3 regions of the Chryseolinea sp. T2 genome follow, and region 3 is predicted to be linked to each of the others. Evidence: riboswitches for the same ligand, from Rfam matches in the RefSeq annotation. Region 3 holds a riboswitch; each other region holds the start of a gene.

Region 1 (5,768 bases), on a different contig from region 3:
ATTTGATATGCAGTGAGCGCGAAGCAATGTTGGAAGCGAACTTCACGGGAAAGTTTATGGTGCCAGGTGACGAACCATTTGAAACGATGGTGAGAAATCCTGAATTGTCGTTGGTTGCAGCGACGTCCACCCGCTTGTCGCCGTCGAAGTCGCACATACACATGTCATGTAGCCCTTCCGTTACGGGCGCGCCGGCGGGAAAGTCCTGCTGGGTTTGAAGATTGTCAGGGTCGAAGCCACCGTTGCCGCTGAAGTTCAGGAGGAACTGGCCATTTGAGAATCCGGTGAGGCCGGTGGCTGTGTTGGTGACACTTACCCGGGTATAAAGCGAACCGTAAGGAACGGCCACTTCAATTTGCTGGTCAGTAACGGTCTTAATCACACCCTTTGACGCACCGAATGTCACCGCAAGCTTGGTTGCGTCGGTGCCAAAGAATGAGCCCTTGATCGTGACCGTTTCGCCCATGCTTCCCGAGGTCGCGCTAAGCGACTTAATCTCAGGCTTTTGGGCGAGAATCGAATGGAACCACACAACCATGGTGCCCACAAGCAGGAATATGCGCCTGATGCGTGCGATGGACGGCTTCATGATTGTATTTGATTCCCTCATGCCACTTAAATGTAACCGCCGTTATTTGCTCGTCGTCGTGACTATAAGCACTCTGGCTCCGGTTAACTTGGTAAATCGCTTTAAGTTCTTGACTTCCTCATACGCCTCGGTCGCTTTCAGGGTCTCCAGAACGTGTACGTAATACTTCTTGTCCTGGGGATTGTAGAACACTTCTGCATTGTATTTTTCGCCAGTCAGCTTCCGCTTGTAGACATCGGCCGCAGTAAAGTCATTGAAGACTTTGATCACGACGTAGAACTTCTTCTCCGCCTTGGTATTCTGCTGGTTGATAGCATTAGGATCGGCCGCCGTTTCCTGGAAGCGTGCTGTGTGTTTCTCTGTCGTCTTCGTAATTGTTGAACGCAATACAGGCGCTGCACGCTTGAACTTCTTCTGCTGTCCAAGTCGCAGACCCAGTACTACCTCATGACTTCCCTGTGAGAATGCATCCACAGGTTGATTACCCGGCTCATACGAATACGCGAGTACAAAACGATTGATGTTAAATCCAACGTTGCCCGTAAATCCATAAGGCAATCTGTAGGATGCGCCGAGCCAGAAGTTCTGGCCGAGGTTGAGTTTGCCCAATAGTTCAAACTGGCTGTTGCCATATTTTGAATACTTGTAGTTGAAATACATTTCGAGAGGCGCCACAGCTTCTGCCGTTTTCACCTTTCGTTTCACGCCACCTTTCGTTTTTGTAACGATGCGGCTGTCCATTTTTTTCTTGTAGTAAACCGTGACAAATACCTGGTCGGATGGCGACACCGTTGTGCTCGTAAAGCTTCCCGGGCTGTTAAACACAGGAGGAAACAACTGAGGAAGTGAGATGCCGATGTTAAGGCCGCTGCCCGATCGGTAAAGCATTCCAAAACTTCCCGCTGGCTGCATGTTGTTGGCACCGGCATTAGCCAGTGCGGGATCATTCGGATCCGTTACCCTGGTCATGTCGATTGAATTGGATATAGCTCCAAACGACAGACCCATGAACAACCAGTTGCGTTGTCCCAGGGGAACGCCGTAGGCATAGGATGCGGTGAAATCAGTTGTGCTCAGAACACCGCGGTTGTAAGAGGAAACCTTACCTCCAAAGCCTGCCCTAGAGTTGTTCATCAGTGTGTTGAAAGTCAGTGTTGACATCACGGGTGCGCCTTCAACGTTCATCCACTGTTGCCGACGAAGCAGGTAAATCTGGGTGTAATCGGTTAATGCCTCCGCTGGATTGTACAGATACGGATTGAGATAGAAACTATTGTAAACAGGAAAGTTCTGGGCAACTGCCGGCGCACAGCAAAGCCAGATAAGAATGACAATCAGCGAGTTAAAAAAATAGCGCATCCAGGTCCAATATTGTTGGCAGGGGGTAAGTCAGTCATCAATTCGCTTGTAACACCCCGCGCCGACCAAAAAACCAGATCGCCGCAAAACGGCGGTCTGTACTTATAGGTTATTTAGCTAAACTTACGAATATACAGTGTTTGGTAGTTATTACGGGTGGGGTTCACAGGGTAACCCGACGGGTGTAAGGTTTTGAAAAATAAACTGCTGTTTAAGGCTGGGGAATGACGAGCGAACACGGTGCAGATGATCCAAAAACATCGTTTCGCAACATGCCGATTGACGAGATCGGGGTGGATCTATAAAGGCACTTATGACACTTATTGCCGCCCTCGTCTCAGGTCGTTTTTGGTAGCGGCAAAATAGCCGGTAAGTAGTTGTCCAGGCTACTCAATTCTGGTCGCGCGTCAGATCTTTCGTCCTGGTGAATTCAATCTAGCTAAACAGTTTCGTCTGTCTGGTGTTCAGTTCATAGAGGTATAACATCATACCGTCTTTAAGTCCCACCTCGGGCACAAGCATGCTCGATGCCTTCGCCCACTCCATAACCTTAACATAGATCTTGCCTGCCGGAACGATAACATCAGCGCGATCGGGGTTCATCTGTAACTTGTAAATGCGGTCGTCAATGGAATGACTTTCAATAAGCGACTGAACTGATTTGATCTTCCGCAGGGTAATCGTTTTGCCGGGACGTTGTTTTGCGAGCTCAAATATCTTGGAGATGTTGCCGCCCGTTCCTACTGCAGTAACGCGCCCTGGTTTAGACTTCAATGATTCCACTACCCACGACTGCATGTTTTCCCAGATAACGGGTGAATCGGTGTTTTCAAGAACACGAACAGAACCAATTTTGAATGAACGCGTTTTTGTCTTCTTACCCTGGACGTAGAGATTGAGTTCGGTGCTACCGCCCCCGACATCGATATGAAGATAGGTTTTGTCAACGAGGTATGATGCAATTGCTTTATTGATCAGTTCCGCTTCGCGATTGCCATCAATTACATCTATGGTTAATCCCAATTCTTCGTACACGCGCTTAACCACATCGGCACCGTTATCGGACTCGCGCATAGCCGAAGTTGCACAGAACATGTAGTCGGTAACTTCATACAACTCCAGGAGGAGTTTAAATGCACGCATCAGTTTAATGAACTTAGCGATGCTCTTGTCGCTGATGCGGCCGGTAGAGAAAACGTCATGACCAAGACGCAAAGGGAAACGAATGTATTCAAGTTTCTTCAGTGTGCCTTTGCCAGCTGAGTCTAATACGGTCGAAACCTGAAAGCGAATGGCATTGGAACCAATGTCGACTGCGGCTAGTTTCATGAACGTTCAAATTTAACTATTGAACTTTTATTTTATATAGTTATTAACGTACTTTGCCACACTTATCCAGAAAGACCGAGGGATTGGGCCCTTTGACGTCTTAGCATCCTATTCCGAAATCGAAACCGGAATGTTGTGCTAAATCCCTTCTCCGAAAGGAGAAAAGATAAGTAACCCATCGCACTGAGGGCTCTCTGGATAGAATATCTAACGGGAGCTACCATGAAGATCCAGGACATTCTACAGGAACGCATTTTGATTATTGATGGCGCCATGGGTACCATGATTCAGCGTCATACACTCACTGAGGAAGATTTCAGAGGCGAACGCTTTAAAGATCATAAGCATGTGCTGAAGGGGAACAATGATGTGCTGTCTATTACACGTCCCGACATCATTAAGGGCATTCATCGTGAATACTTCGAGGCAGGTGCTGACATTGCAGAGACCAATACATTCAGTGGCACAACGATCGCGCAGGCAGATTATCACCTGCAGGATGCGGTTTACGATTTAAACTTCCAATCGGCGCGCATAGCCCGGGAGGTAGCTGACGAGTTTACAGCACGTGAACCACACAAACCGCGTTTCGTTGCAGGCGCCATGGGCCCTACAAACAAGACAGCATCAATTTCTCCTGATGTAAACAATCCGGGCTTCAGGGCAATCACCTTCGATGAGCTCGCTGCTGCATTCAAGTTGCAGGCGCGGGCACTCATGGACGGCGGCGTTGACTTGCTGCTGCTCGAAACAATTATCGATACGCTCAATGTGAAGGCCGCGCTGTTTGCCATTCAGGAACTCTTCGAAGAAACAGGCAAGCAAATTCCTGTTATGGTTTCGGGAACAATCACTGATGCCAGCGGACGAACTCTTTCCGGACAAACGACAGAAGCGTTTCTTATTTCGGTATCACATGCACCATTGCTGAGCATCGGATTGAACTGTGCCCTTGGTGCTTCGTTGCTACGTCCTTATCTGCAGGTGCTTAGTGATAAAGCTCCCTTCTTCGTGAGCGCATACCCCAACGCCGGATTGCCGAATGAGTTCGGACAATACGACGAGACACCCGAGCAGATGGGACGTCAGATCGAAGAGTTTCTGAAGGAAGGTCTTGTCAACATGCTGGGGGGATGCTGCGGCACAACACCAGATCACATCAGAGTAATTGCCCAACTCGCATCAAAATATAAACCCCGTAAGGTCACGGCAGAAGTTACTGCCTGATGTAGGTCACCTGTTTTCATATGAATCCAAATACGTTCTATCTCTCCGGACTTGAAGCGATCGAGATCACGCAGCAGTCTAACTTCATAAACATTGGCGAACGAACCAACGTCACAGGCTCTGCGAAGTTTCTGAAGCTTATCAAAGAAGATAAGTTTGATGAAGCATTGGCTGTGGCACTTGATCAGGTGCGCGGTGGCGCCCAGGTTATTGACGTCAATATGGACGAAGGAATGATCGATTCGGAAGCGGCAATGGTTAAGTTCCTTAACCTGATGGCTTCCGAGCCGGAGATTGCCCGCATTCCGGTAATGATCGACTCCTCAAAATGGAACGTTATTGAGTCAGGTCTCAAATGCCTGCAGGGAAAAGGCATTGTTAACTCCATCAGCATGAAGAGCGGGGTGGAGGATTTTAAGCGTCAGGCTAAGCTTGTAAGGAGATACGGAGCAGCCGTCGTCGTTATGGCATTCGATGAGGCTGGTCAGGCAGACACCTATGATCGTCGTATCAGTATATGCAAACGCGCATATGATATCCTCGTTAATGAACTGGGCTTTCCTCCGCAGGATATCATATTTGATCCTAATATTTTTCCGGTTGCCACCGGTATTGAAGAGCACAGGAATTATGCTTTGGATTTCTTTAATGCAGCCAAATGGATAAGGGAGAACCTTCCTCATGCGCATGTAAGCGGCGGAGTGAGCAACGTTTCGTTCAGCTTCAGAGGTAATCAGAAAGTTCGTGAAGCCATGCATGCGGCCTTCCTCTATCATGCGATCAAAGCGGGGATGGACATGGGCATTGTTAATCCTACGATGCTTGAAGTTTACGATGAAGTGGAGAAGCCATTGATGGAACGCGTCGAGGATGTACTACTTAACCGGAGAGATGACGCAACGGAACGGCTGCTGGAATACGCGGAGACTGTAAAAGGTACTTCTAAGAAAAAGGAAATAGACGAGGCGTGGCGTCAGGGAACGGTTGAAGAGCGAATCACCCACGCACTGGTAAAGGGAGTTGTCGACTTTATTGATCAGGATACGGAAGAAGCCCGGGTTAAATATGGCCGCCCTCTGTATGTTATTGAAGGGCCGTTGATGGCCGGCATGAACGTCGTTGGTGATCTGTTCGGTTCGGGAAAGATGTTCCTTCCACAGGTTGTAAAGAGCGCTCGCGTAATGAAGCGGTCCGTGGCTTATCTGACACCATATTTGGAAGAGGAAAAGAAGCTGACCGGAGGAAGCGATAAGCCCGCAGCCAA
Region 2 (5,768 bases), on a different contig from region 3:
TGTCGCAACGACAGGCTACTCTTAAATGGGACAACTATTGGTGTACACAGGCTGAAACCATGCAGGTGTGGAGAAAGATTGATGGTGCTCCTTTCGAACCCGACAATTGTCAGACGGGAATGCCAGCCCTGGGATATGATCTCATCGGCACTGTTGTGTTGCATCCCTCGGGACCGTTATCTGTACCCATCACTGAATTCATCGACAACAACAATAACCTCGGACTCGCGCCGGGTGCGCGCTATTGTTATCGCCTGGTTGCTGTTTTTCCTTCGCCACGCGGAGGCGAGAGTTATGTATCGAAGGATACGTGCGTCGGCCCCATTCTCGCCGACGTTCCTGTCATCACCAATGTTTCTGTTGATCACACCGATATTTCAAATGGCCAGATCAGTGTCAGATGGATAAGTCCGTTCGATGCAAACACTGTTCAGTTTCCGCCTCCTTATCATTATGAGATCTTTCGCTCAATTGGATTCACACGGGGCGAAGATGCAGTTAATGTTTCGCCTCCCGGCAATTTCACCAATACAACGTTCGTCGATAACAATCTCAATACTACTGAGGTCGTGTACAACTATAGCATTAAGGCCTACGCATCGGACGGAACATTTATTGGCACATCTGCCGTTGCCTCGGCTGTGCGCAATGATGCAAATGCTTCCTATCAACGCATTTCTCTGAGCTGGAGCGCAACAGTGCCCTGGTCGAACAAGATCAACACTACACCAAACAAACATCTGATCTACCGCGGTCCGGAGGGAGCAACGGAAGCAGATCTGATATTAATAGACAGCGTCGATGCGAATACGTCGGGATTTATATACCTGGATGAAGGACAATGGAACAAGACGCCATTGGTCGAAAATGAAACTTATTGTTATCGCATCATGACACGGGGTGGCTATGGGAATCCAAAGATCCCTCAGCCGCTCAACAATTTCTCACAGATCATCTGCGCTCAGCCTGGGGATACCATTCCTCCCTGCAAACCCTTGCCCCCAATCCGCAATACGCTTGACTTTGTCGACTGCCAGGACTACTACACTAAATACTGTGATAAAGAATCGTTCAGCAATGTGATCATGTGGAACGCGCCCGGGGAGGCGCCATGCCGGCGCGACATTCGTGCCTATAATGTTTACGCCTCTTCAATAAAAGGAGGAGAGTTCTCACTCATTGCCGAAAATGTCAGAGATACTTTCTTCATAGACAATCACCTGTTATCGTTCGCGCGATGTTATAAGATCGCTGCGGTCGATGTATCCGGAAACATCGGGGAACAAAGTGATGAGCTGTGCATTGACAATTGTCCTTATTATGAGTTGCCGAATGTATTTACTCCCAATAGCGACAATGTTAATGATGAATTCAGCGCATACAGTATTCGTGGCTTCGATTGTGGTGAAGGCGATTGTATCCCGGCAGAGCTGAGATTGAAATGCGCACGCTTTGTACAGACGGTGAACTTCACAGTGTACAATCGTTGGGGGCAGGAAGTTTACACCCAATATGCCCGCGTTGGTAACGATAGCCAGTCCATTTATATAGACTGGAATGGAAAGGATTCCAATCGACAAGACCTATCATCTGGTGTGTATTACTATGTTGCCGAGGTGACTTTCGATTCCGTGGATCCCGCTAACAACACTCAAATGCTGAAAGGTTGGGTCCATTTGATCAGGTGATTTTTGACCTCACAACGGTATGGCTTGTGGTCGGACGGCCCTTTTTATCGCTTTAAATAAAAATATACATCTGATGCTTGCATTTCTGAACCAGCTTGTTGTCCTTTGCATTGTCGTTCTTTAGAATCTTATCACGAAAGACGGAGGGATATGGCCCTATGATGTCTTGGCAACCGCTTCTCAGAAGAATGGTGCCAATTCCAGCCCTGGAAACAGGGGAAGATAAGTTATGAATTAGCGATTGATCAGATCTCAGATATCATCAAAGCTCTTCTGACTTGTCGGAAGAGCTTTTTTATTGCTCCTCCGGCTGCTTCATGGTAAGGTTTTAGTTGACGCACAAAACGCAAAACTTAACCAATTACAATCATGAAAGAGCAAACTAAAATCCTTCAAAGCATTCCGGTTGACCAACTCACAGGCGCAGTATCAGTTCCCATTTATCAAACCACAACTTTCGTACACGACCTTCCTGGTCACCACAAAGGCTTTGACTACACACGTTCCGGCAACCCAACACGACAAGTACTCGAAGAGGTCGTTGCAAAAGCTGAACACGGATCCACAGGCGCGGCCTTTGCCAGTGGCATGGCCGCTATCGACGCAGTACTTCGACTGCTTAGTGCTGGCGACCACGTAATAGCAGGTAACGATATTTATGGAGGAACCTATCGGTTGCTCACAACGCTCGCTCATCGGGCTGGCATCTCAACAACATTCGTCGACCTGCATGATACTGCTGCAGTAAGAAAAGCTATCACGCACAAAACGAAATTACTATGGGCCGAAACTCCCACCAATCCCTTGCTCCGCATCATCAACATCTCTGCATTGGCAAAGGTTACAAAGGAACATCGCATTCTTCTTGCCATCGACAACACGTTTGCTTCGCCTGTTTCTCAAAAACCTTTATTACTTGGTGCCGACATAGTTGTGCATAGCGCAACGAAGTATATCGGCGGACACAGTGACGTAATATCAGGCCTCGTAGTCACGAAAGACGAGCAGATTGGCAAAGACATTCTGTTTATTCAGAATGCATCAGGTGGAGTATTAAGTCCATTCGAAAGCTGGCTGCTCATTCGCGGATTCGAAACCCTTGATCTCCGCGTAAGACAACATTCAGAAAATGCACTTGCTGTTGCAAGATGGTTATCATCATGTCCCGAGGTAGCTGAGGTGTATTATCCAGGATTACCCTCCCATGAACACTATGAACTTGCAAAAGCTCAACAGCGGTACTTTGGCGGCGTGGTTTCATTCCGTTTGAAGAGAGACGACATTGATTCCGCATCTAAGGTTGTCTCGTCAACGAAGATCTTTAAACTGGCTGAAAGTCTCGGCGGCATCAAGAGCCTGATCGCACACCCAACAACAATGACTCATGCTTCGATACCTGTTTCCCGTCATGCTGACTTCGGTATATCGGGTGGACTCATCAGGCTATCGGTTGGTCTCGAAGATGCTGATGATCTCATTGATGATCTTTCGCGGGCCTTGAACGAATTGACTCTCCAAACTCATAACAACACGAAGCATGAAGTATCTATTGGAGCGTAAACACCAGGACCATGTTTTGTAACATCGTCACTTTTTCGAAACGTTTGCATGAAATTACATTAATCGGAGCGAACCGCGCTCCGATTCAAGTCACGATCGACAGTCAGCATGCGTTTTCGTTCAAAAGGTAAAATTTTTCCCGTGTTATAATCGTGTGCGAAGAGAGCCATGAAGGTGCAGGACACCATACACATTCGTTTTCGAGCCCGTGTGCGCGTACGTGACGCTGAATCTAATGCGATTAAGTATTGACCCGTGGAAAAAATTGACGAGGTAAGGTCCTTCATGTTTCTACCTTAATAAAACCTTAAAATTTTGTTTGGTTGCACATCGAAAAACCCCTGGCGCCGAAGTGTACTGAAAAATCGGATACAAGTTGGCGCAACCGATTGTATGATTCGTTGTATACTTGTCGATGACGAGGCAAAGAATCTGGAGAACCTCAAGATCCTTCTCCAGGACTTTTGCCAGAATGTGGAAGTGCTGGCACTCTGCCAGACAGTGGATGAAGCTTTAGTCGCCATCCGATCGCACAGACCCGATGTGGTCTTCCTGGATATTCAAATGCAGCGTGAGACGGGATTCGATCTCCTTACACGAGTCGATCACGTAGACTTCGACGTGATCTTCATTACCGCGTATTCAGAATACGCAATCAAAGCCTTCAGATTCTCAGCTATAGATTATCTTCTGAAACCTATTGACATCGAAGAGCTGAAGCGCGCTCTGACGAAAGTCGAGAAGAAGTCAAACAACGATATGGCTGGCCGTCTCGAACAGCTATTTCAAAATCTGAAATCGAAAAATGGCAATGCGCATAAGATTGCAATTCCCATTGCTGACGGACTGGTATTCGTAAATATTGAAACCATCCTTTATTGTGAAGCTTCCAGTAACTACACGCAGATCTTTCTCAACGATGGAAAGAAGTATGTCGTAAGCCGCACGCTGAAAGAATATGAAGAACTTCTTTCGGAACATGATTTCTTCCGTATACACAATTCATTTGTTATCAATCTCAACGCAATAAAGAAATACGTTCGTGGTGATGGAGGCTATGTTGTGATGAATAACGATGCCACACTTGATGTGTCCAAACGAAGAAAGGAAGCATTCCTCGAACGATTCGGACATTAACAAAGGTCCCACCTAATCAATTTAACCGCCCGGTTAATCAGTTGCGATTCCTTGCCGGCCATCCCGTTGGCAAATTTGGGTAAGGAAAAATCGCAATATGAAAACACTGATACTCGCATTGACTGCAGCAGTAGTCACCCTCAGCGCATCAGCACAGGAAGCAGACACAATTCCCAAGAGGGGAAGCTACCTGTATTATGGTCAGCCATCCATTGAAGATAACTCGATGTTTATTGAAGAGGCTTTCAATCAGGAGGCAGGAATCATTCAGCACATCTCGAATTTTGTGTTCAATGACGGAAACTTCGCCTACAACTACACACAGGAGATCCCTCTAAAGAACGAGAAACATCAATTGAGCTTCGGCGTTTCGTACGCATCGCTGAAGAAACCAACTAACATCACGGACCTCACGCATTCTTACATCACTAATGGTCTGGGTGACATATTCATCAACTACCGTCCTCTTTTGCTGGGCAAGTATGATTGGGCACTTGTTATTCCGCGCTTCAGCCTCATTGTGCCCACCGGCAATTCACGCTATGGGCTTGGCAGCGGCAGCTGGGGTGGTCAGTTTAATCTGGCAGTAACCAAACGTCTTGGCCCCAAAATCACAACGCACTATAACGCCGGATACACCCTGATGACTAAGGCGGATCACTACACGATCACCAGCGACGGTCAGCCCGTATTACTGTACGAAAAGAACATGTCGACAGCAAACGTTGGTATGAGCGCTATCTGGCTCGTGGCGAAGAAATTTAACCTGATGGTTGAATACATCAGCGCCTACGGCAAGGAGATGGAAGATGACGGATTGCTGACGAAGCTGAATACTTCAATCGTTAATCCAGGCTTCCGCATGGCTATCGACATCGGAAACGTCCAGATTGTACCTGGCGTGGGTGTGCCGCTGAACTTTGCCAACGGCAAGTACGAATCTACCGGTGGTTTCATTTACCTCTCCATCGAGCCGGCATATTGACCCACTTGCTCAAAGAAACTCCCCAGTACTCATTTGCGCTATTTCCGGTGCAATGGTTTGGACAATTTTATAAAGAAAAAGACGCAGTTGTATTATGAAGAAGACAATCCTGGTTGTGGATGATTTCGCAAGCATCCGCCAATTTGTTTGCGAAACTCTTGAACGTAAGGGATACGATACCCTGGGTGCTACTAATGGCACCGAGGCTTATACAATCCTCTCTCAAAACCTCTCACAAGTGAATCTGGTACTGACGGACTATAACATGCCCGACTGTACCGGATTCGAACTGTTAAAGAAAATCAAAGGCAATCCGGAAACGTCAAATGTTCCCGTGGTGTTCCTGACGACCGAATCAAACCCGGATAAAATGCGCAGTGCAAAAGAAGCCGGTTTGG
Region 3 (5,768 bases):
TGGTGACGCGTTTGGGATGGCTCGAGCTTGTGTTAATTACACCGTCTCATCATCGTGTTCATCATGCTTCCAACGAAAGATATCTTAACAAGAATTATGGTGACCTGTTCGTTTTTTGGGACAAGATGTTTGGCACTTTCCAGGCTGAAGACGAGGAACCCCGATATGGCTTGACTCATCCATTGAAGAGTTTTAGTTTCATATGGCAGCATGTGCACTATTTTGCTGAACTGTTTTATGCCGTGCGCATGTCGCGTGGAATAAGTGACGGATTAAGAATATTATTTGGATCGCCGGAACTCATGGACCAACGTATAAGGCCGATGCTGGAAAGGAAATTTGTTCCTCCGTTCGAGGCAGCACCCGTACCATTGCGGGTTGCCAGATACGTAAATGCGCAGCTGTTTCTCGCTATTTGTGTTTTGTTTTTCTTCACTTTGTTCTTTGACTTTTATTCACTGGTGGACAGAACAATTATTGTTCTGCTTATTTTAATAACCCTTGTGAATTGCGGTGCACTGTTACAACAGCGTCGATGGATCTACTACATTGAGTTCTCCCGCTTAATTCTTCTGGCAGCTTCCTTATCGGCTTTTGTAGGTAATGTGCCATTTCAGGCATCGCTTCTGATGTTGATCGCAGTTAGTGCTGAGGCATTCGAATGGAGGAAACAGTACTTGCGACTGTTGTACGAAAGGACTGAGTGAAGCTACCTATGATCGCCTGGGAATTTTGGCGACTGTTTTGATTGGTCTGCCAGGAACAAACAAAGACCAATTGAAGATAAATTAATATCGCGGTACACTGCACAATTTACTATCTTAAGCCACCGAGCAAAGAGTATAAAGCCCCTTAAAGAATATTATCATGGCAGACGAAAACAGGAATCAAACCGCGCTTGGCGATGTAGCAGCGCGGCAATTGGCTATAGCCACACGCACAGTACCTCAAATGTCCACGATCACCCCGAGGTGGCTCACCCGGTTGATGAGCTGGATTCCAGTGGAGTCGGGTGTATACCGCGTAAACAAGGTCAAGGATGCCAGTCAGGTAACAGTAGATTGTTCTGGCAGAGATGAACGGCAACTGCCTCAGACATTTGTGGACTACATCGAGAATCCCCGCGAGTATAATCTCAGTGCCGTCAACACGGTGTTGGATGTGCATACTCGCGTGTCGGATCTTTACAGTAAGCCCTATAATCAAATCAGCGAGCAGCTGCGCCTGACTATTGAAACGGTTAAGGAGAGACAGGAAAGTGAATTGATTAATAATAAGGAGTATGGATTACTGCATAGCGTTGCTCCTTCTCAAAGAATCAAAACAAGAAAAGGGCCGCCAACACCAGACGATCTGGATGAGCTATTAACAAAAGTGTGGAAAGAGCCTGCTTTTTTCCTGCTGCATCCTATCACTATCGCGGCGTTCGGAAGGGAATGTACTCGTCGCGGCGTGCCACCTCCAACAATTTCCTTGTTCGGTTCTCAGTTTATAACGTGGCGTGGAATTCCATTAATCCCCTGTGACAAGGTGAATATAGAGAATGGTAAGTCTAAGATCCTCCTGCTTCGAACTGGAGAAAGCCGCCAGGGTGTTGTCGGACTTTATCAGCCTGGACTGCCCGGTGAACAGTCGCCCGGATTGTCTGTTCGTTTCATGGGCATCAACGATAAGGCTATTGCCTCTTATCTCGTATCGCTTTATTGTTCATTGGCTGTGCTAGTGGATGACGCGATTGCAGTCCTTGATGATGTAGACACAGGCAATTTCTATGAGTACAAATACTAGCGATATTGGCGTGCCGGATGAGAGGGCGTTGCAGGCCATGCTGAATTCATTGTGGCAGGAACAAAATGCAACTGATACCGCGTCTTCCGAGCGTGCTGCGGCTATCCCGGCAAGCCCCAATGCATCGCCGGATACTTATCAGCCTGCTGAAAGAAATGGAGTGAATGTGCGGCAGCCACAAACAAGCCTGCACGACCCACACTTTGGTGATAAACAACCCGTGCCGTCGTCAGTAGCCGGGAGCGGCATATCGCCTGAAGCAACTCAGGCCAACAAGTTTGGGGCTGCGTTGCCTCAAACCCTTCCTGATACCAAAACAACTACTCACGGTGTAGTCCCGGGTTCGGTTGCCGGAAGCGGTGTATCGCCTTCAGTGACTGAGCACGGCAAGAACTTTAACATAAACGATCCGCAGACCAGTCATGTGGATCCCCATTTAGGTACACCTGGAGTTGTTCCCGGCTCATTGGCAGGACGTGGAATTTCAGAAGACTCTTCCTATTCATTTCAAAATCAAAACTGGGGATTTCCTCCAGAGAATTCTCGTCAGGGACAAGCCGGTTTTGAGAGCTTTCCGTTCCAGGTGCCTCCAATAGTTCCGCCTTCAATGCCTGGACTTGGGATAAGTCCAACAGCGGCCACTACGTATTCGTCAGCACCGGTCGGTCTTAATAATTCTGATATTCCTTTTTCAAATGTTTCGCTTGAAGGTGAGCTGCAGGAACATGTCAGCAGGATGTTTAATTCTCCTTCGCATGGTTCCTTCCCGCATAGCCCATCCGATGGTTTGACTGAGCCTGCTTTTTATTTTATGAATTCTTTTCCCGGCTTAAGTTACGGCCAGGGAAATTTGAGCGGTACTTACCTCGGAGCAAAAGACCGTGCGGGATTGGTTCCCCCGCCGTTCGACGCCAACCTGGTAAAGAAAGACTTTCCAATCTTGCAGGAGCGTGTAAATGGAAAACCTATTGTTTGGCTTGATAATGCCGCGACCACGCAAAAGCCCAGGCAGGTAATTGACAGGATCAGCTACTTCTATGCGCACGAGAACTCGAACATTCACCGTGCAGCCCACGCGTTAGCAGCGCGTGCAACTGACGCATACGAAGAAGCGCGTAAAAAGGTCCAGCAATTTCTTCATGCAGCATCGCCCAATGAGATCATATTTGTACGCGGAGCTACAGAGGCGATTAATCTTGTTGCCAAAAGCTGGGGCGATCAATTTCTCCAACAGGGTGATGAAATTGTTGTAAGTCATCTGGAACATCATGCCAACATCGTTCCGTGGCAACAGCTGGCGTGGCGAAAAGGATTAAAGATTCGCGTCATTCCTGTTGATGACTCAGGGCAGGTCTTGTTAGACGAATACGCCAGGCTTCTCGGGCCGAAAACAAAACTGATTGCTTTCACTCAAGTGTCCAATGCATTGGGAACTGTTACTCCTGCAAAGCAAATTGTTGATATGGGCCACGCTGCGGGCGCCCGCGTCCTTGTTGATGGAGCTCAATCTGTTTCGCATATGCCCGTCGACGTGCAGGCCCTGGGTTGTGACTGGTTTGTATTTTCCGGACACAAAGTGTTTGGCCCAACCGGCATCGGTGTTGTATATGGTAAAGAAGCACTTCTCAACGAAACGCAGCCTTGGCAGGGTGGAGGAAATATGATCGCTGACGTTACTTTTGAAGACACAAAATTTCAGCCAGCTCCTTCGCGATTCGAAGCCGGAACAGGAAATATCGCAGACGCTGTCGGGCTCGGCGCCGCCATTGATTATGTGACAAGACTTGGCATGGAAGCAATTCATCAGTATGAAACATATCTTCTGCAGTATGCAACGATTTTGATGAGGGATGTGCCCGGATTAAAAATGATTGGTACGGCGAACGAGAAGGCAAGTGTGCTGTCGTTTGTGTTTGAAGGCTATCGCACGGATGAAGTTGGAAAGGCTTTAAACGAGGAAGGTATTGCTGTGAGGGCCGGTCATCATTGTGCACAGCCCATACTTCGACGTTTCGGTCAGGAAACGACTGTACGTCCTTCACTTGCATTTTATAACACCTGCAGCGACGTTGACCTTCTTGTCAGGACCCTGCTGAAGCTCCGACATCAGCGACCAGTGAGGCGTAAATAGTTGATTTTTAGGAGTGTATAAGGGCTTGATCAATTCTCAGAAAAAATACTCCTAATGCCTATTGATTTGGTAGATAAAAGAATTAGCTTTGTAAGGATTTATAAAGATTTGGGGTAGAGAGCAGACTCGCTGATCCCAGTGCAACCTGCCGAAGGGCAAGGTGCATCATTCTGCCTTTCTCAAAGGAGATATAAATACTTACAAAATGAACTACGAAAATTCCCTCAGAGTAATCAAGTGTTGTTGTTGTTAGCAGCTGCAAAATTCAATTAGCGCCAGGAGCGCACACACATTAACAACAATCTTAATTTCTTATCAACATGACAAAGTCAGCAATTGCGTGGACTACGGGCCACGCCTTGAATATATATGCTAATCAATCGACACCTCTTACAATTCATTCCGTAAAGGAAGAGCTAAGAGAACTTCAAGTTTCGGCTAAGGCAGAGATTGATTCAACATTCTTTGAAGGTACATATTTCAATTCCGTATCGCAGCTGCAATATGGAGACAGATTGAAAGTAGTTTTTGAAGTTCGCAACTTGCACCAACGGGATTTCGTACTCATCAAGGGACTACTTGAGTTCCATCGCCTTCCAGAGTTTGTCTTTGCCTACAATAAAGAGGAGAGAACTTTTGATGCTACCATATCGAAGGTGAATCAGGCGGAGCTTATAAGGTTCTTAGGGAAGGTGACGACATGGATCAATCAGGAGTTTTCGTTCAGAACTCATCTTAAGGGAATGATATCCTTTGAACGTGAGTATCGTGAAAAGCTTGCTAAGGTCTACACCGGTGGAGATGGATATACGTTGAGTAGGCCGTTCTGACCATGAGTACATATCGGGAACCTCTTTACACGCAGGCCTACATGGATGTAGGTTCTGGTCCTGTTGTGATATTGCTTCACGGACTATTTGGAAATCTTGCAATGTGGCGCCCGGCTATTCAGTCGCTACAGTACAAATATCGCGTCGTGGTGCCGCGGTTGCCTTTCTTTGGTGAATCTATCTTTAGAACAAACGTTGAAAATCTGGTTTCTGCGTTGCATGAATTTATTGAATGGCATCAGCTTAGCAATGTTACGTTGGTAGGTACTGATCTTGGTGGACAAGTTGCATTGTGCTATGCAGATTTATATCCCGAAAACGTAGATCACATCGTGTTGTCGGGAAGCTCAGGTATTTCCGAGAACTTAGACTATAGTTTGGACTATTCCGCAATCCGGAATCAAATCCAACAAGTATTCTACGAAAACAAATTCGCTTCGTTTCACCTGGTGAACAGCATCTATCAGACGATGAACACGGCCAGCAATGGACTTCATGTGAAGTACTTTGCGCAATCATCACAGGAAACTGATGTAAGAAGCTTTCTTCGTACACTTAAGATACCTATTCTTTTGGTGTGGGGCTTGCAAGATAAGATCACTACGCCGGAGGTTGCGCTGCAGTTTCATGACTTGCTACCAAACGGAACAGTCAGGTTCATTGACGAATGCGGACATTTGCCGATGGTCGAGAGACCCGATGAATATGCGCGCCACGTATTAGCGTTTCTGGAACATGGTCAATAAAAAAGTGCTGCGTGTTTACTCAGCAGCATTTAGCTCGTGATTGTAGTTCTTTTCGCCGGCATAAATGCTGAATGGCAGAACGTTTTGACGAGGCGGCAGGGGGCACGTTGCGTAGGGCGTAAAGACACAAGGTGGATTGTAGGCTTTGTTAAAGTCGAGTACAATGTTGCCGTTTGGATCTTCATGACTGACGTATAGATATCGTCCTCCGGCGTAAGTTTCCCTGCCGCTCGTTTCGTCAGCTATGATGATAAAATATTCTGACTTTCCGCC

The links. Region 3 has a riboswitch for S-adenosylmethionine ahead of WBG78_RS11305 (hypothetical protein). Riboswitches for the same ligand answer to the same signal wherever they lie in the genome.
Region 1: another riboswitch for S-adenosylmethionine. It lies ahead of WBG78_RS30770 (homocysteine S-methyltransferase family protein); the one in region 3 lies ahead of WBG78_RS11305 (hypothetical protein).
Region 2: another riboswitch for S-adenosylmethionine. It lies ahead of WBG78_RS03460 (trans-sulfuration enzyme family protein); the one in region 3 lies ahead of WBG78_RS11305 (hypothetical protein).

The regions. Positions count from the first base shown of each region.
Region 1 is NZ_JBBCAU010000002.1:917,463-923,230, forward strand. It holds gene WBG78_RS08610 (FG-GAP-like repeat-containing protein) at 1-589, opposite strand, end outside; gene WBG78_RS08615 (PorP/SprF family type IX secretion system membrane protein) at 632-1,948, opposite strand; gene WBG78_RS08620 (Ppx/GppA phosphatase family protein) at 2,384-3,277, opposite strand; SAM riboswitch class I at 3,337-3,450, shown strand; gene WBG78_RS30770 (homocysteine S-methyltransferase family protein) at 3,500-4,504, shown strand; gene metH (methionine synthase) at 4,525-5,768, shown strand, end outside.
Region 2 is NZ_JBBCAU010000001.1:817,635-823,402, forward strand. It holds gene WBG78_RS03455 (gliding motility-associated C-terminal domain-containing protein) at 1-1,688, shown strand, start outside; SAM riboswitch class I at 1,814-1,917, shown strand; gene WBG78_RS03460 (trans-sulfuration enzyme family protein) at 2,058-3,248, shown strand; gene WBG78_RS03465 (LytR/AlgR family response regulator transcription factor) at 3,642-4,385, shown strand; gene WBG78_RS03470 (transporter) at 4,483-5,370, shown strand; gene WBG78_RS03475 (response regulator) at 5,465-5,768, shown strand, end outside.
Region 3 is NZ_JBBCAU010000003.1:365,472-371,239, reverse strand. It holds gene WBG78_RS11320 (sterol desaturase family protein) at 1-707, shown strand, start outside; gene WBG78_RS11315 (family 2A encapsulin nanocompartment shell protein) at 868-1,788, shown strand; gene WBG78_RS11310 (family 2A encapsulin nanocompartment cargo protein cysteine desulfurase) at 1,772-3,919, shown strand; SAM riboswitch class I at 4,015-4,116, shown strand; gene WBG78_RS11305 (hypothetical protein) at 4,240-4,749, shown strand; gene WBG78_RS11300 (alpha/beta fold hydrolase) at 4,752-5,495, shown strand; gene WBG78_RS11295 (DUF1684 domain-containing protein) at 5,511-5,768, opposite strand, start outside.